2 regions of the Ureibacillus thermosphaericus genome follow, and region 2 is predicted to be linked to the other one. Evidence: riboswitches for the same ligand, from Rfam matches in the RefSeq annotation. Region 2 holds a riboswitch; the other holds the start of a gene.
What was found. Region 2 has a riboswitch for preQ1 ahead of queF (preQ(1) synthase). Riboswitches for the same ligand answer to the same signal wherever they lie in the genome.

Region 1: it holds a riboswitch for preQ1, as region 2 does, so the genes downstream of both, UtA1_RS05305 (QueT transporter family protein) here and queF (preQ(1) synthase) in region 2, are expected to answer to the same signal.

Annotation. Positions count from the first base shown of each region.
Region 1 is NZ_AP018335.1:1,090,319-1,099,654, forward strand. It holds gene trpA (tryptophan synthase subunit alpha) at 1-640, opposite strand, end outside; gene trpB (tryptophan synthase subunit beta) at 637-1,824, opposite strand; gene UtA1_RS05290 (phosphoribosylanthranilate isomerase) at 1,847-2,458, opposite strand; gene trpC (indole-3-glycerol phosphate synthase TrpC) at 2,463-3,251, opposite strand; gene trpD (anthranilate phosphoribosyltransferase) at 3,251-4,285, opposite strand; T-box leader at 4,380-4,610, opposite strand; gene UtA1_RS05305 (QueT transporter family protein) at 4,930-5,418, opposite strand; PreQ1 riboswitch class I at 5,427-5,470, opposite strand; gene UtA1_RS05310 (ABC transporter substrate-binding protein) at 5,843-6,865, shown strand; gene UtA1_RS05315 (ABC transporter permease) at 6,900-7,931, shown strand; gene UtA1_RS05320 (ABC transporter ATP-binding protein) at 7,924-8,718, shown strand; gene ilvA (threonine ammonia-lyase IlvA) at 8,887-9,336, opposite strand, start outside.
Region 2 is NZ_AP018335.1:3,252,172-3,261,507, forward strand. It holds gene UtA1_RS17725 (hypothetical protein) at 1-856, opposite strand, end outside; gene UtA1_RS15710 (asparaginase) at 1,269-2,234, opposite strand; gene UtA1_RS15715 (phosphoribosylaminoimidazolesuccinocarboxamide synthase) at 2,460-3,146, opposite strand; gene UtA1_RS15720 (VOC family protein) at 3,394-3,765, opposite strand; gene UtA1_RS17345 (hypothetical protein) at 3,938-4,093, shown strand; gene adhP (alcohol dehydrogenase AdhP) at 4,356-5,372, shown strand; gene queE (7-carboxy-7-deazaguanine synthase QueE) at 5,613-6,341, opposite strand; gene queD (6-carboxytetrahydropterin synthase QueD) at 6,334-6,804, opposite strand; gene queC (7-cyano-7-deazaguanine synthase QueC) at 6,791-7,471, opposite strand; PreQ1 riboswitch class I at 7,524-7,567, opposite strand; gene queF (preQ(1) synthase) at 7,572-8,072, opposite strand; PreQ1 riboswitch class I at 8,157-8,202, opposite strand; gene uvsE (UV DNA damage repair endonuclease UvsE) at 8,316-9,269, opposite strand.

The sequences.
Region 1 (9,336 bases), 1.3 Mb from region 2:
AAATGCCGAACCCTGCTAAAACAGGCGTATCTGTATAGCTTTGAATTTTTTTAAAGTGGCTTTCTAAGTCGCCTTCGAAAGTGGAGCGAGCACCAGTGATTCCATTAACTGTCACCGCATAAATAAATCCTTCGCTTGCTTTTGTAAGCTTTTCAATTCGCTCTGGCGTACTTGTCAATGAAACAAGCTGAACTAAGTCAACGCCATATGCCTTAAGTGAAGGGTGAACGATAGTACTTTCTTCTAGTGGCATATCTGGAATAATGACGCCGCGAATGCCTGCCTCATAAGCATCTTTTGCAAATGCATCGATTCCGTAGGCTAAAATCGGGTTTAAATAGGTCATTGCCACTAATGGAACGGTAATTTCATCTGCGAAAGAGGCAAGAGTTTCAAGTACTTTTCGTAATGTTGTGCCCTTTGCTAATGCTCTTACAGCAGCCTCTTCAATCGTCGGTCCATCCGCTACAGGGTCGGTGAAGGGGATGCCCACTTCAATCGCAGTGACTCCTAGTTGTTGCAATTTCAAAATCGTCGGTTTCAACGTATCAAGCCCGCCATCGCCAGCCATTATGTAAGGAATAAAAGCTTTATGGCCTAGGCGAGTTGCTTCTACAATTGCTTCAGTTAATTGGCTCATGATAAGTCACCTCCAAGGGCATCAAAAATTGTATGAACGTCTTTATCTCCACGGCCGGATAAACAAACGACGATAATCTGATCTTGGTTCATTGTTTTTGCAAGTTCAGTAGCATAATAAACGGCATGGGCGCTCTCTAAAGCAGGGAGAATCCCTTCTGTTTGGCAAAGAAGTTTAACCGCCGCAAGCGCTTCTTCATCAGTTGCCATGACATATTGGGCGCGGCCAGTTTCATACAAATAGCAATGTTCTGGGCCGACTCCCGGATAGTCAAGCCCTGCGGAAATGGAGTGAGCTTCTTGTACAAATCCGTCATCATCTTGCAATAAGTACATATAAGCGCCATGCAATACACCCGTTTTTCCACCGTTAATAGCAGCTGCATGTTTTCCGGTTTCAAAGCCTTTTCCGGCAGCTTCCACACCGTATAGAGCAACCTCTTGATTTTCAACGAAAGGATAGAACATACCAATGGAGTTGCTGCCACCTCCGATGCAAGCAACAACAGCATCAGGCAGTCGGTTTTCCTTTCCGATAATTTGTTTTTTCGTTTCATCGCCAATGATCCGCTGGAAGTCGCGGACAATTGTAGGGAAGGGGTGTGGCCCCATGGCAGAGCCTAAAATGTAGTGGGTTGTTTCGACATTTGTCACCCAGTAACGCAACGCTTCGTTGACCGCATCTTTTAATGTTCTTGAGCCTTTATCGACAGCCACCACTTTTGTACCTAAAAGTTCCATGCGGAATACGTTCAATGCTTGACGCTTTACATCTTCTGCTCCCATGAAGACGATGCATTCCATGTTGAGTAGGGCGCAGGCAGTTGCAGTTGCGACACCATGTTGACCAGCTCCTGTTTCGGCAACAATTTTTGTTTTGCCCATCCGTTTTGCAAGCAATGCCTGGCCAAGAGCGTTGTTAATTTTGTGGGCTCCTGTGTGATTTAAATCTTCTCGTTTTAAATAAATTTTTGCGCCGCCACAATGCTCAGTAAGTCGTTCTGCAAAGTAAAGGGGCGTTTCTCTGCCAACGTAATTTTTTAAATAGTAGTGAAGTTCCTGTTGGAAAGACTCATCATGTTTATATTGTTCATAAGCTTCTTCAAGTTCCAGTAAGGCTGTCATTAATGTTTCCGGAACAAATTGACCGCCAAAACGACCGAACTTGCCTTTTACTTTCGTCATGTCATTTAGCTCCTTTAACCGTTTATTGTAAAGTTGTTGCTGCTTGGATGAATGATTGAATCAGTTCACAATTTTTCTTTCCATCTTGCTCAACGCCGCTTGAAACATCTACAGCGAAAGGGTGTACCGCTGCAATCGCCTGCTGCACGTTCAAAGCATTCAGTCCTCCTGCAAGTATTACTTTCTCTTTAGGGATGGAAAGTTGATCAAGTAAAGACCAATCAAATGCTTTACCACTCCCGCCAGCGAAATCTGTTCCGGGAGCATCGAATAAATAGTAATCTACGTTGTACTTGCTAGCTTTTTCAACATCGCTAAGCTCGCGGATGGAAAAAGCTTTGATAGAAGGGAGTCCTAGTTTTTCGATAAAAGTTGGTTCTTCATTGCCATGATATTGAATGAAATCGAGTGGTACTTTTTCAAAAGCTTCTTTCACTTCATCTTCTGTCGGATTGACAAATACACCAACTTTTTTCACATGTTTCGGTACTATTTGTGAAAGTTCACAGGCCTTTCTGATGGAAATTTGTCTTTTGCTTGGCGCAAACACAAAGCCTAAAAAATTCGCTCCTGCAGCAACTGCACAATGCACGTGAACTTTTTCTTTTAATCCGCAAATTTTCACTTTTGTCATCGCTCTACATCCTTAAGGGAGGAAGTTTTATTTGGAAAGATTTTAATGTCTCTTCCACATTGCCGCTTCTCATCAACGATTCGCCGACAAGAATTCCACGGGCTCCCGCTTTAGCAACACGTTCGGCATCCACTGTTTCAAAAATGCCGCTTTCACTAATAAAGGCAATGTTATCAATTCGATTGATTGTTTCTGCCAACTTTTCAGTTTGAGCCAAGTCTACTTGGAATGTTTTTAAATCTCTGTTATTGACGCCAATCAATTTTGGATGAAGGCAAAGGGCTCGTTTCAGTTCTTCCTCGCTGTGTACTTCAACAAGTACCTCCAATCCTAAACTGATTGCGTACTCATACAATTCTGATAATGTTTCATCATCTAATGCAGCGACGATCAGAAGAATGACCGATGCACCAGCATGAAGTGCATAATCGATTTGAGCTTTATCGATGATGAAATCTTTATTTAAAATTGGAGTATCTACATGATTTGCAATGCTGGCCAAGTCTTCAAAAGATCCTTTGAAAAACTTTTCTTCCGTTAAAACAGAGATGCATGCTGCACCAGCTTGTGCATATCGTTTTGCTTGTTTTACTGGGTCGGCGTTCTCATTTATGATGCCTTTAGAAGGGGAGGCTCGCTTCATTTCTGCAATAATTTGAAGAGTGTCAGATTTTCGTAATGCATCGTACAATGATGGCCGTTTTTTTAAAGGAATGTCCCATTGGGGCTTTGATTCTTTCAATTTTGAAAGAATCGCTTTTTTATGTTCAATTATCATATCTAAAATCGTCATTAAATTGCTTGCTCCTTTATTGTGTTTTGGCTAAATTCAATCACTGCTTCTAGTTTCTTATAAGCACGACCGGATTCGATGGCATCACGAGCCATGGAAACACCTTCTTTCAATGTTTCGGCAATGCCGTATGCGAAGAAACCGAGAGCTGAATTTAAAACGACTGCATCATAGTATGGCGAGCGTTTTCCTTTCAATAATTCTTTTAATATTTCAGAATTTTCTTCCGGTGTACCACCACGGAGGTGTGATATCGATGCAGGTTGTAAACCCAGTTCTTCAATGTTGATGGTGAAAGGTTTAATTTCGCCATTTTCCAACAGGGCAGAACGGTTTCGGTGGTCGAGAGAAGCTTCATCCATGCCTTGTGATCCTGAAATAACGATAGCTCGCTTTCTCCCTAAAATACTTAATACTTTTGCATATTCCTCCACGAAATCTGGACGATTAATGCCGACTAGTTGAACCTCTAAGTCAACAGGATTTGTTAAGGGGCCAACTAAGTTGAAAATGGTTGGCTTACCAATTGCTCGACGAACTTCACCGATGCGTTTCAGTTTTGGATGAACGGCCGGGGCATATAGAAAAGTGATTCCTTCTTGTTCCAATAACTGTACGGACTCATGGACAGTAAAATCTGTATGAATGCCTAGTGCTTGTAGGACATCGGCACTTCCAGAAGAACTAGAAATTTTCCGATTGCCGTGTTTTGCAACTTTGACACCACTACTGGCTAACACAAAGGCAGAAGTTGTACTGATGTTGAAAGTTTTCAGACCGTCGCCCCCAGTACCGCAAATATCGATATAAGTACCTTTTGTGACAGGGAAATGAATGGCATTGGATTTCATCACGATGGAAAGGGCGGCAATTTCCTCCGCTGTTTCACCTTTTTCATGAAGTGCTACTAAAAATTCAGCAATTGCTTCTTTTGGTGTTTCCTCGTTAAAGATGATTTCTACCGCTTGAATCATATCGTCATAAGATAAGTTTTCTTTTTCTTGAACACGTTTTGTAAAAACATGAATGTTCATTCTATCATCCTCCAAATTTAAAATTTGAAGTTTAGATAGAATAGCCGGTGGGAGAAATAAAAAAACCTCTGCAAAAGGGCATGAAAACCCATTTGCAGAGGACGACCTTGCTGCCGCGTTGCCACCTCTATTGAAGCAGTTATGACTTCCACCTCGGTGTGCTCACTGTCGTGAACACTTCCCAATAACGCGGGAAAGACGTCAACCACTTGCGCAGTTGCTCTCGTAAGGCCCATTCACGAAAAGGAATGCACTAGTTTCCACCAACCACTAGCTCTCTATCGCATTACACATTTCGCTACTTTTCCTTACTCATCAATTTTGCTCGGCTATTCTCAACTAAACTCAGACTCTGCTCAACTAAGCTACCGGTGCGGTGATTGTGCTTCCACAACCTTTCTCCGCCACGTTTGATTGCAGTATATTTTATTCTGAAATTGTATGAATGTCAATAATTTTCGGTAAATTCGGGAAGGAAAATGTTATTCGAATAAATAAGTATTTTCGAATTGATAAATTGCTAAATTCAAAAAAATAATTACTGATTGTAAAAATCCATCAAATCCAAAAGAGTTCGTTCGTTTTTAATCCTAGTATAAAAAAATAGCACAGACTGTACATTAGTCTGTGCTACTAGTTTTATATTATTGATCGATTAAATTTTTGAAATTTAATCGTTTATCTAGCAATTGCATAATTGGAATGCCGATTAGTAAAACAACCGCTTCACCAATGGCTGTAGTTAACCACGAAAGCCAGAAGGGAAGCTCTAACGCTAACTTTAATTCTAAAGCGATAATCCACATCATGAATGTGAAGACAAATGAGTTAATCAACATACGATAGGCGATGTTTTTCACATATTTGCTAACGATGATAAGAATCGTTAAGCAAATAACGGAGTGGGCTACTCCGAAGACTAAATCAAACCAGCCTAGAGGTGAAAATAAGTTTGATATAAATACGCCTAATACAACACCTAGCATATAGCGAGGGTTAAAGGCAATTAGGTGGTTAAAGATTTCAGCGATGCGAAATTGAATATCGCCAAAGCTTAAAAATGATAGCGTATACGTTACCGCAATATAAAGTGCAGCTATGATTGCGGACATTGCCATAAATTTTGTTTTCATTAAATTTTCACTCCTTAGTTTTTTATCGTGGGATTTCGCGAACCACGGTGTGATAAGCACACAAAATATAATTCTATCATAAACAAAAAGAAAATCAAATTTAGCTTTGGAAAAAATTAACGATGATAAAGGGAAGATTTCGTACAACAAAATAAAGTTCACAATTTTGTCACAAAATATTCATTATTTCAAAAAAACAATTTATTCTAGAAAATCCTCGTAATTTAGCGATTTAAAGCGATAAATTAATATTACTAAAGTAATAAAAAGAATTTTCTTAAATTCAGAACATTCCTAATGTTATTGACTCTTGAACGATGAGAATGTAATATATCGTTAAACTCTAGCTTTATTTGAATAAAGTGAAAATATTTTTTATTCGAAATTGTTAGTAATTTTTCGAAGGATAGTGGGGGATATTTGTATGAAAAGTAGCATGAAAAAACTATCATTTTTGCTCTTTGGTTTAATGTTGCTTCTAGCTGCTTGTGGCGGCGGCGGTAATGATACATCTGAATCGAGCGAAAACAACACAGAAAACGAAACAACAGAAGAAGTAAAAAATTATAAGATTGGTGTAACACAAATTGTTGAACATCCATCTTTAAACGCTGCATATCAAGGATTCCAAGATGCATTGAAAGATGCTGGTTTAAATGTTGAATATGATTATCAAATTGCACAAAACGATAATAGTTTGAATACGCAAATTGCACAAAACTTAGCAAGTGCAGGAGTAGATTTGATTTTCGCCAACTCCACTCCATCTGCACAAGCTGCTAAAAATGTAACAACTGAAATTCCAATTGTTTTTACATCTGTAACAGATCCGGTTGCAGCTCAATTAATTGATTCGATTGAATCACCTGGTGCAAACGTTACTGGTACGATTGACTTGCACCCAGAAGCAATTAAAACAACGGTAGAATTCATGAAAGACGCTTTAGACGTTAAATCAATCGGAATGGTTTACAACGCAGGTGAACAAAACTCAGTAGCTCAAGTAAACCAAGTGAAAGAGATTGCTGATTCATTAGGTTTAAAAGTAGAAGGTGCTACTGTATCTCAAAGTTCAGAGATCAAACAAGCTGCAGAATCTTTAATCGGAAAAGTTGATGCATTTTATATCATTACAGATAACACAGTCGTATCCGCTCTAGAATCTATTATTCAAGTAGCAGATAGCAATAAACTACCGCTTGTTGTTGGTGAATTTGACTCTGTAAGACGCGGCGGATTGTTGGCATTTGGTTTCGAGTATTACGATATCGGATATCAAGCTGGTGAAATGGCTGCAAAAATCTTAAAAGGTGAAGCGACACCTGCAGATATTCCAGCAGAATATCCAAATACATTGAAATTAGTAATGAATAAAGATGCAATTGAGAAACTTGGTCTTGAAGTGAAAGACGAGTGGGAAGCTGAGCTTGTCGAAACACAACAATAAAATATTTTCAACATGTTAGGAGAGATGATTCAATATGTTTACAGCAATGTTCGGTGCAGTTGAGCAAGGAATCATCTACGCAATAATGGCACTCGGAGTGTATCTAACATTCCGAGTGTTAGATTTTCCAGACTTGACGGTAGATGGTAGCTTTGTTTCGGGTGCGGCTACAGCTGCAACAATGATTGTTTTAGGTTATCACCCAATATTAGCTACGTTAGCAGCGATTGTCGTAGGATTTATTGCAGGATGTATCACTGGTTTGCTCCATACAAAAGGAAACATTAATCCGCTCCTTGCCGGGATTATTATGATGATTGGCCTCTATTCCGTAAACCTGCGAATTATGGGCTTCTCAAGTGAAAATGCAGCGAGCCTTCCGAACGTTCCTCTACTAAATAGTGAAACAATCTTCACTAAAATTTATTCTTTCTGGGAACATTTAGGGATTGATGCATTTTTCAATAACATTTTGACGAGTTTAGGAGTAAAAAATCTTCCACAAACTTGGGAAATACTTTTTGTCATGATAATTCTTACAACAGCAATTAAGTTCATAGTGGATTGGTTCCTCAAAACAGAGATTGGTCTAGCGATTCGAGCTACGGGGGATAACAAACGAATGATTCGCAGTTTTTCAGCGAATACGGACACTTTAATTATTTTAGGTGTTGGATTATCGAATGGGTTAGTAGCGTTAGCGGGGGCTTTAATCGCCCAATATAATAAATATTCCGATGCGACAATGGGGATCGGGATGATTACAGTCGGTCTAGCATCGGTCATTATCGGTGAAGCGATTTTTGGAACGAAATCAATCATGCGCATTACTTTTGCGGTAATAGTTGGAGCAATTGTTTATCGGATTGTACTTGCGATTGCATTGCGAGTGCCATTCCTCGATGCAAGTGATATGAAATTGATTACAGCCATTATTGTAATCTTAGCGTTAGTAGTTCCACAAATGATTGATAAGCAAAAAGATAAGAAGCGGAAGGCGAAGCGACTGCAAGAAAAGTTAGCCGCTGCCCAACTAGAAAAGCAAGGAGGTGATCACCTTGCTTAAGCTAGAAGGCATTAACAAAATTTTTAATGAAGGTACACCAGATGAAAAGGTGGCATTGAATAATATCAATCTTCATTTAAAACCAGGAGATTTCGTAACAGTTATCGGAAGTAATGGTGCGGGAAAGTCAACGATGATGAATATGATTTCTGGGGTATTAAAACCAGATGTTGGAAAAGTATGGATAGACGGAAAAGACGTAACCCATTTACCTGAATACAAGCGTTCTCACTATATCGGGCGCGTTTTTCAAGATCCGATGGCGGGTACTGCACCATCTATGACAATTGAGGAAAATCTTGCAATTGCTTATGCTCGAAACGCCAATCGTTCATTGCGATTAGGCGTGAATCGACAACGACGTGACTTCTTCCGCACGTCTCTTGAGAAATTGCATTTGAATTTAGAAAATCGCTTAAATGCAAAAGTAGGATTGCTATCCGGTGGGGAAAGACAGGCATTGTCATTATTGATGGCAACATTTACGCAACCTGCGATTCTATTACTAGATGAGCATACGGCAGCTCTTGACCCATCACGAGCAGAATTGATTACGAACTTAACAAAGCAATTGGTAGAAGAAAATCATTTAACAACGTTAATGGTAACGCACAACATGCAACAAGCTATCGATTTAGGCAATCGTTTAATTATGATGGATAAAGGGCAAATCATTTTAGAAGTAGATGAAGTTCAAAAACCAAACTTAACAATTCCAGACTTAATGGCTGAATTCGAACTCATCCGCGGTGAAAAAATGAATTCTGACCGAGCGTTGTTGGGGTAATTAATGTTGATACAGCCAACTCTTATTATAAGGGTTGGTTTTTATTTTTTTAAATGCCAAAATAAAAATGAATACTATCCTTCCAACTTGAAAAAAATAATACAAAATCTGTTAATAAAATTTAAAACCCGGGCGTTGATCACATTAAACGCTCGGGTTTCTTTTTTGTTAAATCAACAATCCAAATAAAGTGCTGTCTTTATTCACTTCTTTAAACTCAAAACCATTCACTCGCATGCGATCGATTAAGCCTTCATAATCTTCCGGCTTGCTTACTTCAATTCCGACTAGTGCAGGACCTTCTTCTTTATTGTTTTTCTTCGTATATTCAAATCGGATAATATCATCATTAGGGCCGAGAACAACCGTTAAGAATTGGCGTAATGCTCCTGCGCGTTGAGGGAAGTTGACGATAAAGTAGTAAAGCAAACCTTCATATAATAATGATTTTTCTTTAATCTCTTGCATACGGCTGATATCATTATTGCCACCTGTAATAATCGCAACGGCCGTTTTTCCTTTTAGCTGATCCGCAAAAAAATCAAAGGCGGATACTGGTAATGCGCCGGATGGTTCTGCAATGATAGCGTGTTTATTATATAAGTCAAGAATAGTTGT
Region 2 (9,336 bases):
CATCGTCTCTATTTATAACTTCCCGAGTGATGCCATTTTCAATTAACAAATCTCTAAATTTTTTACTCAGAAATACAGGTCTATACGCCCAGCTTCCATTAGATTTCAACTCTTTCATGATATTTATATCTTTAATAGGATATTGTTCAAGATCCCTTTTATTATAGTGATATGGATAATCAATCCGTCCTCTAATGTTACACGTTTGACATCGTTCTTCCGGTTCCGTAATAAAATAATAATGTTTCATTTCGGAACTCCATGATGGAAGAACATTTGTAGGAATCACTTGAAATACGGGCTGTGCAGGCTTTTTACCGCTATGTATCACCTCTCTCAATTCGTACCCTGTTATTTCCCACTCTTTCATTAAATACGCCATTTTCTCCGATACAACCCAGTAATCGACACCGACATTGACCATATATCGATCCCCCACTTTTGAAGTATCCATGACTAAAGGGGAAGTCTGAACTTTTTCCTGAATGCCGCAAGATGGGCAAATCGTCTTCCATTTAATTCCATCCTTTTTGTGTTCTAAAAACGCTTTTGATGAATTACCTGTAGAAACCAACCTAAAAAAAGGCGATCGTTCAAAATCTAAATAATTAAACCTGCAAGAAAATGATTCACCACATGAAATCTGGTATTCTTTTTTTAAATGAGAAGTGATATAAGAAATTGTATCTATTCCTACCTTTCCGTTGAGTCGGATTGGAACCTGAAGATATACTTCAGTCCCCATTTTCGGCTTATCCGGAAAGTTTAATGAAATATCAAATTTTCCAAAAAGTCTTTCGAGTTCACTTTTTAAAGAATATTCGGCAAAAAAATCTATACATACATAAATATCCATACTGAAACATCCTCTTTTATAAAAATATGGGAAAGAGTGAGTCAAATTATATACTACCCACTCCACCCAAAAAACTACTATAATTTTAATAACAAAGACAGTATTTATTACTTAGCTTTATATTGTTTAGTTTTAGAAAATTGATACAAAAATTCCCATACTGGATCGCCAGTTTCATTCCAAAGTTCTTTATAAGCACATCCAAAAAAACATGATTCATAAATTCTACTTTTGTTGTTTCATATACAATCATGCGAAAAATTACAGCAGTCAATTATATTTTTTCTTAAATTTTACAAATTTATTATATAAATGCAAATTAGTGAATTATGATTTTCATAATTTATCCAAAAAATAAAAAGCATCCACAGTTCATGAACAGAGATGCTTTTTACATAATTTTCCACTTGTATTAAAATCTTTCCTTAATCTCCCCCACCTCGGCAGCCAACATCACCGCCAGCTTCATGCGGGCTTTTTTGCTGTCGTAGTCGCGGCCGAGGATGGCGCCTTTCTTTTGCAAGTCGTAGGCAGTGCCTGGAGTGTCGTACACCACTTTGACGTTTCCTTCCGCCGTGCTTGTTGTCACCACCACGATGACGCCTTTTTCAATGGCATATTGCACTTGTTCCGCAACAGCCGGGTGGACTTGGCCTCGGCCGAACGCTTCAAGGACAATGCCTTTTGCTCCCGTCTCCACCGCATACTTAATCAAGCGGCCATCGGAGCCCAATGAACATTTGATGATTTCCACATAAGGCAATTCGGATTTCAGCTCATAGGTTTCCCTTTTCACCGCTTTTCCATATAAAATGACTTCTTCATCATCCACATACCCCAAATGGCCGAACCCCGGCGCGTTGAAGCCGTCCACGTTGGAGGCGTGGCACTTCTTCACATAGCGGGCGGGCAAAATCTTTTCATTGAACAACACAACCGCGCCCAAGTTTCTCGCTTCATCGCTTGCAGCCAAAATGATGGCTTGACGCAAGTTGGAAAAGGCATCCGTTCCAATCGTGGCCGGGCTTCGTTGGGCGCCTGTCACCACCACCGGCCGCCCGTCACCAATTGTCAAATCCAAGAAATACGCCGTTTCCTCCAGCGTATCCGTTCCGTGGGTCACGACCACTCCTGCCACTTCTTGATCCTCAAAAACTTGTTCAATTTTTTCTTTTAACTGAATTAAATGGTCAAAGGTCATTTCATTGCTTGGCAAATGGAATAGGGTTTCTACCTTCAATTCAATATGTGATGGCAGCACACATTGTTTGGACAAATCTTCCCCCGTCAACATGCCGGATGTGAGGAGCCCCGTTTCCGGATTCACGCCGCTAGCAATCGTGCCGCCCGTACTGATCAAAACCACTTTCTTTTTCATTATTTGCACTCCTAAACTCTCAGTTTATAAACGTTCATTTATCAAAATAAACCATTGTTACAAGAACTTCAACTGTCGCACGTCCAAAGAAAAACCCCCGGCAGCTGCCAAGGGAGTTAATTCAAATCAAAGTGCATTTTTTCTCCGGGTTTAAAATGCAAAAAAGAGCGAATGGCAACACTCCATGGTCTTCTCCACCCGCTCTTTTTCTACCAGTCCCTATCTCTATCCTTCCAAAATCAATTTTTCCAATTCCAACGGCTCGATGTATTCGCCGTTTTTGTAGGCGCGCATGTTGCCGCCGGAAATTTCGTCAATCAACATGATTTCATTCGTTTCTTTATCACGGCCGAATTCGAATTTAATATCGTAAAGTTCGATGCCTTTTTTCGCCAATTCTTCTTTTACAATGCCGGCGATTTTTTGTGTAAGTTCTTTTAACACTTTGTATTCCGTTTTGGATAAAATGCCAAGCATGTCCAACGCATCTTCGCTGATTGGCGGGTCTTCCCGTTCATCGTCTTTAATTGTCACTTCCACAAAGGCATCAAGAGGTTGCCCTTCTGTTGCATAAAGGCCGTAGCGGCGCAAGAAGCTCCCCACTGCGCGGAAGCGGCAAATCACTTCCAAGCCTTTGCCGAAAGTTTCCGCCGGTTTCACTTTCATCGTCTTTTTATCGATATCCGCTTCAATAAAATGTGTTGGGATGCCTTTCTCATTAAGCAATTCGAAGAAATATTTCGTCAATTTCAATCCTGCAAGTCCTGCACCTTCAATTGTCAATCCCACCGTATTGGCACCTGGGTCAAATACCCCGTCAACGCCTGTTACGTCATCTTTGAATTCCAATAAATAGTTGCCATCTTCCAATTCGTAAACATTTTTCGTTTTACCAGTGTAAATGTGCTTCATGTCAAGTCTCCTTCTTCTTTTAGCCTTTACATCGATAGAACTGATGCTGTCTTTATAATAAATCAAACAAAGTTTATCGGACAAGAGGGCCTCTTTTATTATTTACAATTTCTTCATTATTATAGCGATGAGGCAGATGAATCTAAAAGCTGCTGTCTTGTGACATACACCGTTTTACCGCCGTGGATCAAATAAAAAGACTACCCGGAAAGTCCTTCTCTCCGGATAGCACGATTAGCTGACATTATTATTTATCTTCTCTCAACAAATACTGATTTCCATCTTGGTCATAGAAAGTGAACATCGAACCATAAGGAAATTTTTGGAGTTCATCCACCTTTACGCCATTATTTTTCAACCGCTCATACGCCTCTTCAATGTTCGGTGTGCTGAAAAGGAGGGTTGGATGAGCGACATTTTCCGGTTTTTGTTTCTTCATCAATGCTTTTGAGTATAGCACCAATGTCGCAAAATCATTTTCAGGTCCCACCTCAATCCACGCCATCCCAGGCCCCATCGGCTGTTCGAATTTCAATACAAACCCTACTTTGTTAATCCAAAAATCTTTTGCCTGTTCCTGATCTTCAACATAGATTGTGATTTTTCCAATTTGGATCATCGAGATTCTCCTTTTACGTTTTTTCATTTCATTATGCCATAAAAATGGATTGGCTAAGTATTTTTCAAACTGAATATTTTCCTATAAATATGGATTTTTTCTCCTATATAATATAACCATGATCAGATTCCAGGATTATAATATATATAAAGGAATCAATGAGGAGGCTATCATGGAAAACGAATATGTTGTTGGTTGGGGCACTTTGGCGTTGATCAATGCAGGGCTTGCCCAAGGAAAAAACCGCTCCGGATTGAACTGGTTCTTGATTTCACTTTTATTGGGACCATTGGCCACATTGCTTTTATTGTTTGCAGAAAAGAGATAAATTTTTCAAAAGACGATGATTTGTAACTCAACAGTAGTATTTTCATCCTCTATAAAACTTATTTTGATAATCATATTTTACTATTCACAAAGAGATATAATCCGCGCTTATCTCCCTATTTTTTTATGTCGAAAAATGGAAATCTATTTACATTAAATAGTAGTATTTCCTATATTGCTGAACATACTCTCTGCTAGTATCTTTATTTTTAAGTATATGGATACGCTTCCATGTACGAAATTCAAACAAAGGGGGATTATTATTGAAAGCTGCAGTTGTTTCAAAAGAAAAAACGGTGAGTGTGGTGGACAAACAATTACGTCCGCTTAAACATGGTGAAGCTTTGGTACAGATGGAATATTGCGGAGTTTGCCACACAGATTTGCACGTGAAAAACGGGGATTTTGGGGATGTCACAGGTGTTGTTCTTGGCCATGAAGGCGTTGGAAAAGTCGTTGAAGTGGCTGAAGGGGTCACTTCCTTAAAAATCGGCGACCGGGTAGCCATTCCTTGGTTATACGAAAGCTGTGGCCATTGCGAGTATTGCACAACAGGAAGAGAAACGTTGTGCCGAAATGTAAAAAATGCCGGCTATACGGTTGACGGAGCCATGGCGGAACAGGCAATCGTGGTTGCCAATTATGTGGTAAAAGTGCCTGACAACTTGGATCCGGCAGCTGCCACTTCCATTACATGCGCCGGAGTGACAACATATAAAGCGGTAAAAGTGTCGGATATCCGGCCTGGGCAATGGATTGGCGTATTTGGCATTGGCGGTTTAGGAAGCCTGGCTGTCCAATATGCGAAAAATGTATTTGGCGCAAGAGTAGTCGCATTCGATATTAATGACAATAAATTGGCCTTTGCAAAAGAAATGGGAGCAGATGTCACGGTGAATTCGTTAAAAGAAAATCCGAAAGAAAAAGTCATTGAAATCACAGATGGAAAAGGATTGGACGCTTGCGTTGTGACAGCTGTGGCGAAAGCACCATTCAACCAGGCTGTAGATGTCGTAAAAGCAGGCGCCCGGGTTGTTGCAGTTGGTTTGCCTGTTGATAAAATGGATCTTGATATTCCTCGCCTTGTGCTGGACGGCATTCAAGTGGTCGGTTCCCTCGTCGGTACCCGCCAAGATTTGAAAGAAGCGTTCCAATTTGCAGCTGAAGGAAAAGTAGTACCTAGAGTAACCCTCCGAAAACTTGAAGAAATCAATGATATCATGGAAGAAATGGAGCAAGGAAAGTTCACTGGTCGAATGGTAATCGATTTTACGAACTAAAAAATAAAAGGAAGGAGCAGTCTCTTTTGGACATGCTCCTTTTTAAATTTTGAAGAATTTGGCGGTCAGAAGACGGTTTGCCTCTTTGGTTGGCGAATAAGTTCGGCGATTTGGCGATTATTCTTGCCTGGTTGGCGATTATCGGGTTCTGCAGAAACGTTTTTTTCCTTTGGCGATTATGTTCCTCTATTCGGCGATTATCAGGATCTTCGCAAATTTTATAGAAGTCCTTTCTGGCCCCTACACGCCTCTTTTATTCCCCCACACAAGGGTATGGAGTTGCGGCAGTACTTTCACGTTTTGTAATTCCTCATCTGCCATTACTTTGTTAATGAGCCTTTCATATTTTTTCAGTAAGTGGCTAACGAGTTTCGTTTGATCTTTTGTAGTTGTGTCATCATTGCCAACCTGTAAGAAAAATGGAATAGTCGGATATCTTAAATGTACTTTTTTTGCATATTCATAATCTTCCTCATCAAATACAACGACTTTCAATGAAATGTGCTGGTTGCCGTTTCGGGCATTTAGCTTATCTATGATTTCAGTAAGCACAGTAAAATCTGTTTTCATCCCAGAACTTGGCGGTTTTGGGGAAATCGTCACTTGATTTACATCGTACAGCCAATCTTGCCATCTAGAGCCTTGAGTTTCGACGCCAATTTGGATTCCATTCTCCTTTAAAATCCGCACTAATCCTTCTAAATTCCGAATTAATGCCGGGTTGCCGCCTGAGATCGTTACAAAAGAGAATCCGTCTCCGCCAAGCCGTTTCAATTCCGTCCAAATTTCTTCTGCGGTCATTTGCCGAATCAACTCTTTACCGCTGCCATCCCATGTAAAGGCTGAGTCGCACCATTCACAAGAGTAGTCACAGCCTGCCGTGCGAACAAACATCGTCTTTTGCCCGATGACCATCCCTTCTCCCTGAATGGTAGGGCCAAAAATCTCCATAACGGGAATTTTACTCACTTTCCATCCACTCCCGTCTAGCTTCTGCATAACTTGTAGGAGTCTCATAGAGTCGAATAAATTCTACCCGCGCCCCGTCAAAACCTTTCTCCTGCAACGCTTCCGCCAATTTTTCATAAATCCAAACGACCATATTCTCAGCTGTTGTATTCATTGTCGGCAACGTTTCATTTAAATAGCGGTGGTCCAAATAGATTTCAATTTTTTCTTTCCAAATGTCTTTAAGGTCAGCAAAATCAATAACTAACCCTCGATCATCCGGATATCCGCTTACTCCAAGCACTACTTTGTACGTATGCCCATGGAGGTTTTTGCATTTCCCTTCATATGCATGCAAATGATGGGCGGCATCAAATGTAAATTCCTTGCTGACGAGCACACGCTTCGAGTGATATCTCAATTGGTCTCTTTGAATATCTTCATCTAGTTTTTGAAGCTTATCAACAATTCTAAAATCTAACATGTGAAGCACCCTTTCTAGAACGTAAATACTCATCAAGACCTCTTTTTCTCAACTTACATGCTGGACATTCTCCACAGCCATCTGCAATGATTCCGTTATAGCAAGTCAATGTATTGTTTCGTACAAAATCAAGCACACCTAATTGGTCTGCCAGTTCCCATGTTTGTGCTTTCGTTAACCACATGAGCGGCGTATGAATGACAAACGTATCATCCATCGCTAAATTCATTGTTACATTCAACGATTTGATAAAAACATCACGGCAATCAGGATAGCCACTAAAATCCGTTTCACATACGCCTGTTACGATATGCTTTGCTCCTACTTGGCTTGCTAACACCCCTGCAAAGGAAAGGAATAGCAAATTGCGCCCCGGCACAAAGGTAGAAGGAAGCTCGCCATCTTTCCCTTCCTCAACTTCGATATCATCCCGTGTTAGTGCGTTTGGAGCTAGCTGATTTAAAAGGGACATATCAAGAATGTGATGCTTTACCCCTACTTTCTTTGCGATTTCCTTTGCACATTCAATTTCCAATCGATGTCTTTGACCATAATCAAACGTCACAGCTTCCACTTCTTTAAACTGTTCTTTTGCCCAAAACAAACATGTCGTGCTGTCTTGTCCACCACTGAATACGACGATTGCATTTTCTTCTTTTAATATCATTAAAGACACTCCTTCATAAAGAAAAAACAGCATCCTAAGAAGGAAATGCTGTTTCTTCTTAGTTTTTTATAGAGGGTAGCTAAGAACCTCTGTTATTCATTTATCGATTATCCACTTTTTCTGGATATAAATCATGATTCATTAAACGGTAATTTGCCATTTCTTCATATTTCGTTCCAGGTCTTCCGTAGTTGCACCATGGATCGATTGAAATTCCCCCGCGCGGAGTAAATTTCCCCCACACTTCAATATATCTTGGATCTAATAATTCAATTAAATCATTCATAATGATATTTACGCAGTCTTCATGAAAATCTCCATGATTTCGAAAACTGAATAAATATAATTTCAGCGATTTGCTTTCCACCAATTTTTTATCCGGAATATAAGAAATATAAATCGTTGCAAAATCCGGCTGCTGTGTAAGCGGACAAAGACTAGTAAATTCAGGACAATTGAATTTTACAAAATAATCCCGATTGACATGTAAATTATCCACTGCTTCCAATACTTCTGGCGCATATTTTGTTGGATATGACGTCTTTTGATTACCGAGCAGCGTCAAATCCTTTAAACCATCTTCCAATTTGCGACTAGACATAAAAAAACCTCCTTGCAAAATGTTTCCCAACATTTTCAAGAGAGGTAAACCCAATTCATTCTATTAAAACTGATGAAATATTATTGTTTCATAGTTTTTTATAGAGGGTTATGCTATGAACCTCTCCCGTTCTAGTCGGGTATTCAACTTTACTTAGTAATATTATAGAATATAGTGAAAAAGGTCAAATTTTTTTAGAAAGTTTATTAAAAAAAACAATGAGATAATCAATGGATTGCCATTTCAAATCTCAATTATCCCACCACTGATTCGCTTAAAGCCGCGCAATTTCCCTAGCTCCTCCACAAAACGGAGGCATGCAAGATCTTTCGCTTTTGCTTCAATCATAATATCTGCAGATTTTCCGAAATCCTTTAAGGCTTTAATTAATGGAAAAGCAAAATCCATATCAACATAATCCGCATGTGCCCGTAACATTTTTTCAGATTTTGGTGATGATAAATGAAATTTCGGAACTTTCCCTGTATGTTCCCAAGTCGCAAAAATCCTTGGCAACAACTCTTCTAATTCACAGTCTCCTTTATTTACTATATAGTGATGGTAATCAAATACAAAAGGTACTTTTAATTTTTCACAAATGGCTAATGTCTCTTCTGCTGTATAGGTTTTATCATCATTTTCCAGAGTCGTTTGCAAGCGAATTGTTGAATCTAATTTTTGGAAGTTTTGATAAAATCGAGAAATAGATGCATCTTTATCCCCGTAAGCTCCTCCAACATGGATATTTAACATTGCCTCTTTTTCTAGCCCCATTGCTTGCAACATTTTAAAATGATAGGTCATATCCACAATGGCATTGTTTGTTACATGAGCTTGTTTACTTGTGAATAAAGTAAACTGTCCTGGGTGAAAGCTGACCCGCATTCCATAATTTCGAACCATTTCTCCGATTTCTTTAAAAAGATGTTCAAACGGGGAGATAAACTCCCAATCCACTTCCGGATGTGCAGCTAATGGAATGAGAGATGAAGACATTCGGTACACTAGTATTCCGTGGGCAATATTGTAATGGAGAATGCGAATTGTATTTTTTAAATTTCGCTCCGTGATGGTTAATAATTTCTCGGCTCTACTTGTTTCATCGAGTTTTTTCCAGTTGGTAAAAGTAATTGTATGTGAAGGAGACGCTTCCCACAATGGGAGCGCCATTGAAACATAACCAAATCGAAGTATCATCTGTACACCATCCTAAAAAAGAATGATGAGGATAGTGTTTGTCAATGGAGAACGATACATACATCAT